One region of the Sorangium sp. So ce381 genome, then DNA from elsewhere that is predicted to be linked to it. Evidence: riboswitches for the same ligand, from Rfam matches in the RefSeq annotation. Region 1 holds a riboswitch; the other holds the start of a gene.
What was found. Region 1 has a riboswitch for cobalamin ahead of WMF29_RS21150 (ribonucleoside-diphosphate reductase subunit alpha). Riboswitches for the same ligand answer to the same signal wherever they lie in the genome.

Region 1 (4,455 bases):
GCAGCACCGGAGGCGCTGATGGCTCCGGCGGCGCTGGCGGCACCGGAGGCGCCGATGGCTCCGGCGGCGCTGACGGCGCCGGAGGCGCTGATGGCTCCGGCGGTGCCGGAGGCACCGATGGCGCTGGCGGCTCCGGAGCCGCCGGCGGCGCAGGAGAAGGCTGCACCGGCACGGAAACGGTGTTTGCTTCCGAGGTGATCAGTTATCGCTTCGGGCCGGGTCAGACCTTCGGACAGGACAAGTTCCCGGACATCGCCTTCGGTCCTCCCAAGGGTGGGGGTTGTTGCGGCGGCTCCGCCGACGTGGTGTCTCTCGGCAACGGCGGCACCGTCACCTTCGGTTTCTCGGGCAACCTCATCGTCGATGGCCCGGGGCCGGATTTCATCGTCTTCGAGAACGCGTTCCAGAGCACCCCGACCACCGTGTTCGCCGAGCTCGCGACCGTCGAGGTCAGCCAGGACGGCGTCGACTGGAAAGCTTACTCGTGCAAGGCCACGGCGGCTCCCTATGACGACTGCGCCGGCTGGCACCCTGTGCTCGCGAACCCCGAAACGAACTCCATCGATCCCACCGATCCCGCCGTCGCGGGCGGCGACGCCTTCGACCTCGCCGACGTCGGCCTCGCTTTCGCCCGCTATGTGCGGATCACGGATCGCGCGGACATGGCCGGCCCGAACGGCAATTTCGATCTCGACGCCGTGGCGATCGCGAACGCATCCTGCCCGTGACCATCCAGGGCAAATACGCCGCTGGCACGCCGATGGTACGCCGATGGAATGACAGCATGTCGATCGCCCCGCTCGTCCGGCCACCCACAACATATCGCTTGACCTGCGCTCGGCACCGCAATATGTAGTGCCTCATGTTGGTGCCTCGGGCTTCGGCCCGGGGCTCAAAAGGGAACCCGGTGTGAGTCCGGGGCTGCCCCGCAGCGGTAAGCGAGAACGATCTCCACGACGCGCACTGGCCCTCGGGCTGGGAAGCGGTGGATCGTAGGAACCCGGCGAGAGCCGGAGCGCTCGTGAGCCCGAAGACCTGCCAGCATCCTGCGCTGGGGAGACATCCCGCGCCGGTTTGACCTGGAAGCCTCGAGGGAGGCGGGTAGGTCCGAGCTGGCGCAGACTCTCGCGCTTGTCCCGGTCCCGACCCCCTCCCGCGTTGTCTTCCTTTCGCCCGCGGGGGCGAGCGGTCGGTCCGAGGGCTCCTCCAAAGAGCCTGGCGCACCCGTGCGCATCGGCTGGCTTTCTCGTTCTCGCGGCATCGACGCGAGCGGTCCGAGACCGCTCGGAACGAGCACGACGAGGAGGATGCCATGCTGAACGAACCGTTGGTGAAGAGCAACGGCGCGGCGCCGTTGCGCGCGCCCCACGCACTCCAAGCACCCCACGCACCCCATGCGCCCGCCATGACGAGCGGCGGCGCGGAGGAGACGCTCCCGCACACGACGATGCGCGTGAAGAAGCGCAACGGATCGAGCGAGCCAGTCGACGTCAACAAGATCGTCCGGGCCGTGAGCCGCTCCTGCGCGGCCCTGTCCGACGTCGACGCGCTCCGCGTCGCGACCAAGACCATCAGCGGCCTCTACGACGGCGCGACGACGCGCGAGCTCGATCAGCTCTCCATCCAGACGGCGGCCTCGCTCATCGCCGATGAGCCCCAGTACGCGAAGCTCGCGGCGCGCCTGCTCGCGACCTACATCGACAAGGAGGTCCGCAATCAGGAGATCCACGCCTTCTCGCAGTCCATCGCCGTGGGGCGGCGGCTGGGCCTCATCAACGATCGGCTCCACGGCTTCGTCGCGCAGAACGCACGCAAGCTGAACGACGCCATCGAGCCGGGGCGCGACCACGAGCTCGAGTACTTCGGCCTGCGGACGCTCTACGACCGCTACCTGCTCAAGCACCCCGAGACGCGCCTCGTCATCGAGACGCCGCAGCAGTTCTTCCTGCGCATCGCGTGCGCGCTCTCCGAGACGGCGGCGCAGGCCGTCGAGCTCTACCGGCTCTTCTCGTCGCTCGATTACCTCCCGAGCTCACCGACGATGTTCAACTCCGGGACGAGCCACGAGCAGCTCTCGAGCTGCTTTCTGCTCGACTCGCCGGACGATCACCTCGAGACCATCTACCAGCGCTACACCGACGTCGCGATGCTCTCGAAGTTCTCGGGCGGCATCGGGCTCGCCTACCACCGGGTGCGCTCGCGCGGCTCGCTCATCGAGAGCACCAACGGGCACTCCAGCGGGATCGTGCCTTGGCTCAAGACGCTCGACGCGTCCGTCGCGGCCGTGAACCAGGGCGGCAAGCGCAAGGGCGCCTGCTGCGTCTACCTCGAGCCGTGGCACGCCGACGTCGAGGAGTTCCTCTCGCTGCGCGACAACACGGGCGACGAGGCCGCGCGCACGCACAACCTGAACCTCGCGAGCTGGGTCCCGGATCTCTTCATGAAGCGGGTCGAGGCCGACGGCGAATGGAGCCTGTTCGACCCGAAGGACGTGCGCGATCTCCCCGATCTCTACGGTGAGGAGTTCGATCGTCGCTACGCCGAGGCCGAGCGGGCGGGCCTCGCCAAGAAGACGATGAAGGCCCGCGAGCTCTACGCGCGGATGATGCGCACGCTCGCGCAGACGGGCAACGGCTGGATGACGTTCAAGGACAAGTCGAACCGCGCCTGCAACCAGACGGCGCTGCCGGGCCGGATTGTGCACCTCTCGAACCTCTGCACCGAGATCCTGGAGGTGACCTCGAACGAGGAGTCGGCCGTCTGCAACCTGGGCTCGATCAACCTCGCTCGCCACACGACCACACTGGCGGACGGCGCGATCGTGTTCGATTTCGAAAAGCTCGCGCGCACGGTGCGGACCGCGATCCGCCAGCTCGACCGCGTCATCGACCTCAACTACTACCCCATCCCCTCGACGAGGCGATCGAACCTCCGCTGGCGGCCTGTCGGGCTCGGGCTCATGGGCCTGCAGGACGTGTTCTTCCAGATGCGCCTGCCCTTCGACGCCCCGGCCGCGCGGGAGCTCTCCAGGCGGATCTCGGAGGAGGTGTATTACCACGCGCTCTCGACGTCCGCGGACCTCGCGGCGGAGAAGGGGCGACACCCGGCGTTCGACGAGACGCGCGCCGCGCGCGGAGAGCTCCAGTTCGACGCGTGGAACGTCGTCCCGGAGGACACGGCCCGCTGGGAGGCGCTCCGCGCGCGCGTCCAGGCCGAGGGGCTCAGGAACTCGCTGCTCGTCGCCATCGCGCCGACGGCCACCATCGCGTCGATCGCGGGCTGCTACGAGTGCATCGAGCCGCAGGTGTCCAACCTCTTCAAGCGCGAGACGCTCTCTGGGGACTTCCTGCAGATGAACCGCTACCTGGTCGCCGAGCTCAAGCGGCTCGGCGCCTGGAACGACGCGGCGCGCGCCCGGCTCAAGCTCGCGGAGGGCTCGGTCCAGGGCATGGACGAGCTGCCCGAGCAGCTGCGCGCCGTGTACCGGACGGCGTGGGAGATCCCGATGCGCTCGCTCATCGACATGGCCGCGGATCGCGGCGCCTTCATCGATCAGAGCCAGTCGCTGAACCTCTTCGTCGAGAACCCCACCATCGGCCAGCTCTCGAGCATGTACTTCCACGCATGGAAGAAGGGGCTCAAGACGACCTACTACCTGCGATCGCGCCCCGCGACGCGCATCGCCAAGGCGACCGTGGAGGCGGCGCCCGACCGCACGCCCGAGGGCGGCGCCGCGCCGCGCCGCGAGGGCGGCTGGGGACAGGCGCCGCCGGCGAACGCGGCCGCGGACGTGGCGTGCGCGCTCGAGAACCCCGAAGCCTGCGAGGCCTGCCAGTGAGCCGCGTCAGCCGCCCCGCGCGCCTCCTGGATCCGGGCCAGTGCCTCACCCTTCGCCCGATGGCCTATCCGGCCTTCTTCGAGATGTACCGCTCCGCCATCAAGAACACGTGGACCGTGGAGGAGGTCGACTTCTCCACGGACGTGGGCGACCTGCGGAAGATGACCGACGCGGAGCGGCACCTCGTGCAGCGCCTCGTCGCGTTCTTCGCCACGGGAGACTCCATCGTGGCGAACAACCTCGTCCTCAACCTGTACAGGCACATCAACGCCCCGGAGGCGCGGATGTACCTGTCGCGGCAGCTCTACGAAGAGGCGCTCCACGTCCAGTTCTATCTGACGCTCCTCGACACGTACATCCCCGATCCCGAGGACCGTCACCGCGCCTTCGCGGCCGTCGAGAACATCCCCTCGATCCGGCAGAAGGCCGATTTCTGCATGCGGTGGATCGATTCCATCGAGTCGCTGGGCCGGCTGGACTCGCGCGCCGATCGGCGGCGGTTCCTGCTGAACCTCATCTGCTTCGCCGCGTGCGTCGAGGGGCTCTTCTTCTTCGGCGCGTTCGCGTACGTGTACTTCCTGCGCTCGCGCGGCCTGCTCCACGGGCTGGCCGCGGGG
Region 2 (4,455 bases), 4.3 Mb from region 1:
GATGACCTGGAGCGGACCGTCGGGGTCGCCGGAGGGGCCGGGGACCCGCTCGAGGATGGTCTCGAAGAGCGGCTCGAGGTCCTTCGCCTCGTGCTCGAGCTCGCGCTTCGCCTGGCCGAGCTTCGCCACGGCGTAGAGCGTCGAGAAGTCCATCTGCGCGTCGCTCGCCTCGAGGTCGCAGAAGAGGTCGAACACCTCGGAGAGCACCTCGTGGGCGCGCGCGTCGCTCCGGTCGATCTTGTTGATGACCACGATGACCGGGAAGCCGCGCTGGAGGCACTTCGAGAGCACGAAGCGCGTCTGCGGCAGCGGGCCCTCGGCGGCGTCGACGAGGAGGAGCGCCCCGTCGGCCATCATGAGCGTGCGCTCGACCTCGCCGCCGAAGTCGGAGTGGCCGGGCGTGTCGACGATGTTGATCTTGACCCCGCGGTACCGGATGCTCGTGTTCTTCGCGAGGATGGTGATGCCGCGCTCCCGCTCGAGGTCGTTCGAGTCCATGACCCGCTCGGCCACGACCTCGTTCTCTCGGAAGGCGCCCGACTGGCGGAGCATGTGATCGACGAGGGTCGTCTTCCCGTGGTCGACGTGGGCGACGATGGCGATATTGCGGAGATCGTTACGGGGCATATACGGCGGCGGCCGTGTAGCACGCGACCCACGGAGGAGCGAGCCCATCCTCGCTAGAGCCCGAACGTTCGGCCTGCACGGCAGCGGCGCGGCAGCCGCGCAGGGAGGCGCTCGGATGGAGAGCGCGAGGCGCGCGCGTGGCGCGGGCGAGCCCGCGCCGGGCGGGCGAGCGGAGCGCTAGCGATTGACAGCCGAAGGCGCGCGGCCATAGGGTGCGCGCCGTGCTGGTGCCCGGGCGTTCGCCTGGGCCGAAGAGGGAACCCGGTGAAATTCCGGGGCTGCCCCGCAGCGGTAAGCGAGAACGACCTCCACCCCAAGCACTGGCCCGACGAGGGCTGGGAAGCGGTGGACAGTAGGGAGCCGGCCAGGCCGGAGCGCTCGCGAGCCCGAAGACCTGCCAGCGCCCGGCGGCGGGAGACATCCGGCGCCGGTTCGACCTGGGAGCCTCGAGGGAGGCGGTGAGGTCCGAGCCGGTGCAGCTCTGCCTCTGCCACGTCCCGGATACCGAACCGCCCCCGCGTCGCCTTCCGGTCGCCCGCGGGGGCGAGAGGTCGGTCCAGCGCACCGTGCGATGGCCAGCCATTTCGTCCTCGCGGAGCTCGACGCGAGCGGCCCGAAGCCGCTCCGCGCGATTGCGGCGAAGGAGGACACGAATGCTGCGCGAGACGGTCACGACGAGCCACGGGCACCGCCATCCATTTCATCTGCTCGCCGCGTTATCCATGGTGCTGGCCGCCGCGCGGCCCGCGCGCGCCGAGGGCGACGCCCCCGCGGCGCCCGCCGCCCCGCCGGAGGCCGCCGCTGCACAGCCCACCGGTGAGGGCACGCCCGCGGGCGGCGCCGCGACCCCTGCGGGCAGCGCAGGCGCGCCCGAGGGCGACGCCGCGATCGAGGTCACGATCCAGGCGGAGAAGCCGGGCAGCGAGGCCGCGTCGCGCGTCTCCGTCGGACACCGGGAGCTCGAGCTCAGGCCGAGGCTGCGGCCGGGCGACATCCTCGAGTCGGTCCCCGGGCTCTTCGCCGTGCAGCACGCGGGCGGCGGCAAGGCGAACCAGTACTTCCTCCGCGGGTTCGACGCGGACCACGGGACCGACGTCGCCTTCTTCGTCGACGGCGTGCCCGTCAACATGGTCAGCCACGGCCACGGGCACGGCTTCACCGATCTCTACTTCATGATCCCGGAGCTCGTGACAGGGCTCGACGGCTACAAGGGGCCTTATTACGCCGGCATCGGCGACTTCGGTACGGCGGGCGCCGTCAACCTGCGCTTCGCCGAGAAGCTCGAGGAGAGCTACGCGCAGGTCAGCCTGGGGCAGTACGGTATCCAGCGCGGCCTCGTCATCGCCTCGCCGGATCTCGGCGACGCGTGGCGCGCTGTGGCCGCGGCGGAGATCTACCGGAACGACGGGCCGTTCGTGAGCCCGGAGCGGCTCAAGCGCTTCAACGTGTACCTGCGGGCCACGCACGATCTCGGCGACACGGGGAAGGTCCAGATGACATGGATGTCGTATGGATCGACCTGGCACGGCTCCGGCCAGATCCCCGCGCGCGCCGTGTGCGGCGAGGGCGAGCAGGGCGGGCTGAACCCGCCGCCGTCGGCGTTCGGACAGCCGTGCATCGACCATTTCGGCGCCGTGGATCCGACCGAGGGCGGGGCGACCGAGCGGCACATGGCGTCCCTCGCCTACTCGACGGCGTGGCGGGACGCCGATCTGAGCGCGCTGGCCTACCTCGTCCGCTACCGCTTCACGCTGTACTCGAACTTCACGTTCTTCAGCGAGGACGCCGTCCACGGCGACCAGATCGAGCAGAACGACGACCGCACCGTCGGGGGCGCCGATCTCCGGTTCCGCAGGCAATACGAGATCGGCGGGGCGAGATTCACGACCTCGCTCGGCGCGCAGATCCGCGCGGACGCGATCGACAAGTCCCTCCACCACGACGAGGCGCGCGAGCGGCTCGAGGAGAAGAGCAGGACCCACGTCGACGAGAGCCAGATCGGCGTCTACGTCGAGCAGGACGCCCGGCTCCGGCGCTGGCTCCGCGTCGTGCTCGGGGCGCGCGGGCAGTGGATCGACGTCAACGTGGACGACCCGGGCGAGGACCTCGAGAGGACGGGGAACAGGTCGAGCGGCACCCGGGGGCAGATGCAGCTGCTCCCGAAGCTCACGGCGATCGTGTCGCCCGTCGAGGGGCTCGATCTCTTCGCCCACTTCGGGCGGGGCTTCCACTCGAACGACGCGCAGGGCGCGGTGCTGGGCGAGGGGGCGGCGACGTTGATCACGCCCGCGACGGGCTATGAGGTCGGCGTGCGGGTCGCGCCCTTGCGCGGGCTGTCGCTGAGCGGGGCCGGGTTCCTCCTCGACGTGGACTCGGAGCTGGTGTGGAGCGGCGACGCGGGCGCGACCGAGGCGTCGGGGCAGACGCGGCGCTACGGGATCGAGATCGGCGGGCGCTACCGGCTCGGGAGCTGGCTCTTCGCGGACGTGGACGCGACCTTCACCCGCGCGCGCTTCCGCGAGAACGCCGGCAACGCGAGCGCGGTCGCCCTCGCGCCGACCCGGACGCTGACCGCGGGTGTCGGCGTCCGCCCGACGTTCGGCGCCTTCACGCCGTTCGCGGCGCTGCGGGTCAAGGCGATCGGCGCGCGGCCCGCGACCGAGGACGAGTCGCTCACCGCCGAGGGGTTCACGGTCGTCGACGCCAACGCCGGGCTGCGGTGGAAGCACGTCGAGGTGGCCGTGGACATCCAGAACCTCTTCGACACGACGTGGCGCGAGGTCCAGTTCGCGAGCGAGTCGCGGCTGCCGTACGAGCCGGCCCCGGTCACCGGGATCCACTACTCGCCGGGGTGGCCGTTCACGGCGATCGGGCGGGCGACGCTGTACTGGGAGTAGACGCAGCGCCGCCTGAAGCGATGTCGACTCCGATGGTCCGCGCCGTCCCCGCCGCGCGTTCCACTCCACTCATGCCGGGTGGTCCTCAGGAATGCGCGACAACCCTGCTCTCGACCCATCCACGGCGCCGTCATGGCCCCTCCACGCTGCGGCTGGCCGGGGAGCTGGGGCGCCGTAGCGCTCGCCAGTCGCGGTGTCCTCGAGGTCGGGTGGCTCGCGCTGGACACGCTCGATGGCTCCACGATCGATGAGTCCGCCTTGACACGCTCGAGCCGCTCCAGCGGGTCGCGGTGGCCCTGCGCGGCCGCCGGCGGACGCTCTCGACGCCGGTTCATGTGGCCATTGCTGTGCTCGTCGCTCGCCGCTGCCAGCCGCCGTGATGACGGCTCGCGGACGCGGAGAGCAGGACAGGAAGGGAGAGCATGGCGTGGCGAACGTGTAACCATGCTGTAGGCTGTGCCGCATGGATCCGACAGGGCTCGGCGCCGATCTGCAGTTCCGCATGCTGGTCGAAGGCGTGAAGGACTACGCCATCTTCATGCTGGACACCGAGGGTCGCGTGATCACGTGGAACGCCGGCGCCGAGCAGATCAAAGGATACTCCGCGCAAGAGGTGATCGGCACGCACTTCTCGCGCTTCTATCCGGCCGAGGCGATCGAGCGGAAGTGGCCACAGACAGAGCTCGCCGAGGCGCGGCGCGTAGGCCGCTTCGAGGACGAAGGCTGGCGCGTGCGCAAGGACGGCTCGATGTTCTGGGCGAACGTCATCATCACCGCCCTCCACGGCCCCGACGGCGAGCTGCGCGGCTTCGCCAAGATCACGCGCGATCTGACCGAGCGCAAGCGCCAGGAAGAGTCGCTGCGGCAGAGCGAGGAGCGCTTCCGCACGCTGGTCGAAGGCGTGAAGGATTACGCCATCTTCATGCTCGAC

Region 2: it holds a riboswitch for cobalamin, as region 1 does, so the genes downstream of both, WMF29_RS04870 (TonB-dependent receptor) here and WMF29_RS21150 (ribonucleoside-diphosphate reductase subunit alpha) in region 1, are expected to answer to the same signal.

Annotation. Positions count from the first base shown of each region.
Region 1 covers NZ_CP150336.1:5,616,028-5,620,482, forward strand. The annotation lists gene WMF29_RS21140 (hypothetical protein) at 1-198, shown strand, start outside; gene WMF29_RS21145 (hypothetical protein) at 195-728, shown strand; cobalamin riboswitch at 850-1,057, shown strand; gene WMF29_RS21150 (ribonucleoside-diphosphate reductase subunit alpha) at 1,406-3,838, shown strand; gene WMF29_RS21155 (ribonucleotide-diphosphate reductase subunit beta) at 3,898-4,455, shown strand, end outside.
Region 2 covers NZ_CP150336.1:1,314,868-1,319,322, forward strand. The annotation lists gene typA (translational GTPase TypA) at 1-675, opposite strand, end outside; cobalamin riboswitch at 836-1,043, shown strand; gene WMF29_RS04870 (TonB-dependent receptor) at 1,281-3,524, shown strand; gene WMF29_RS04875 (hybrid sensor histidine kinase/response regulator) at 3,988-4,455, shown strand, end outside.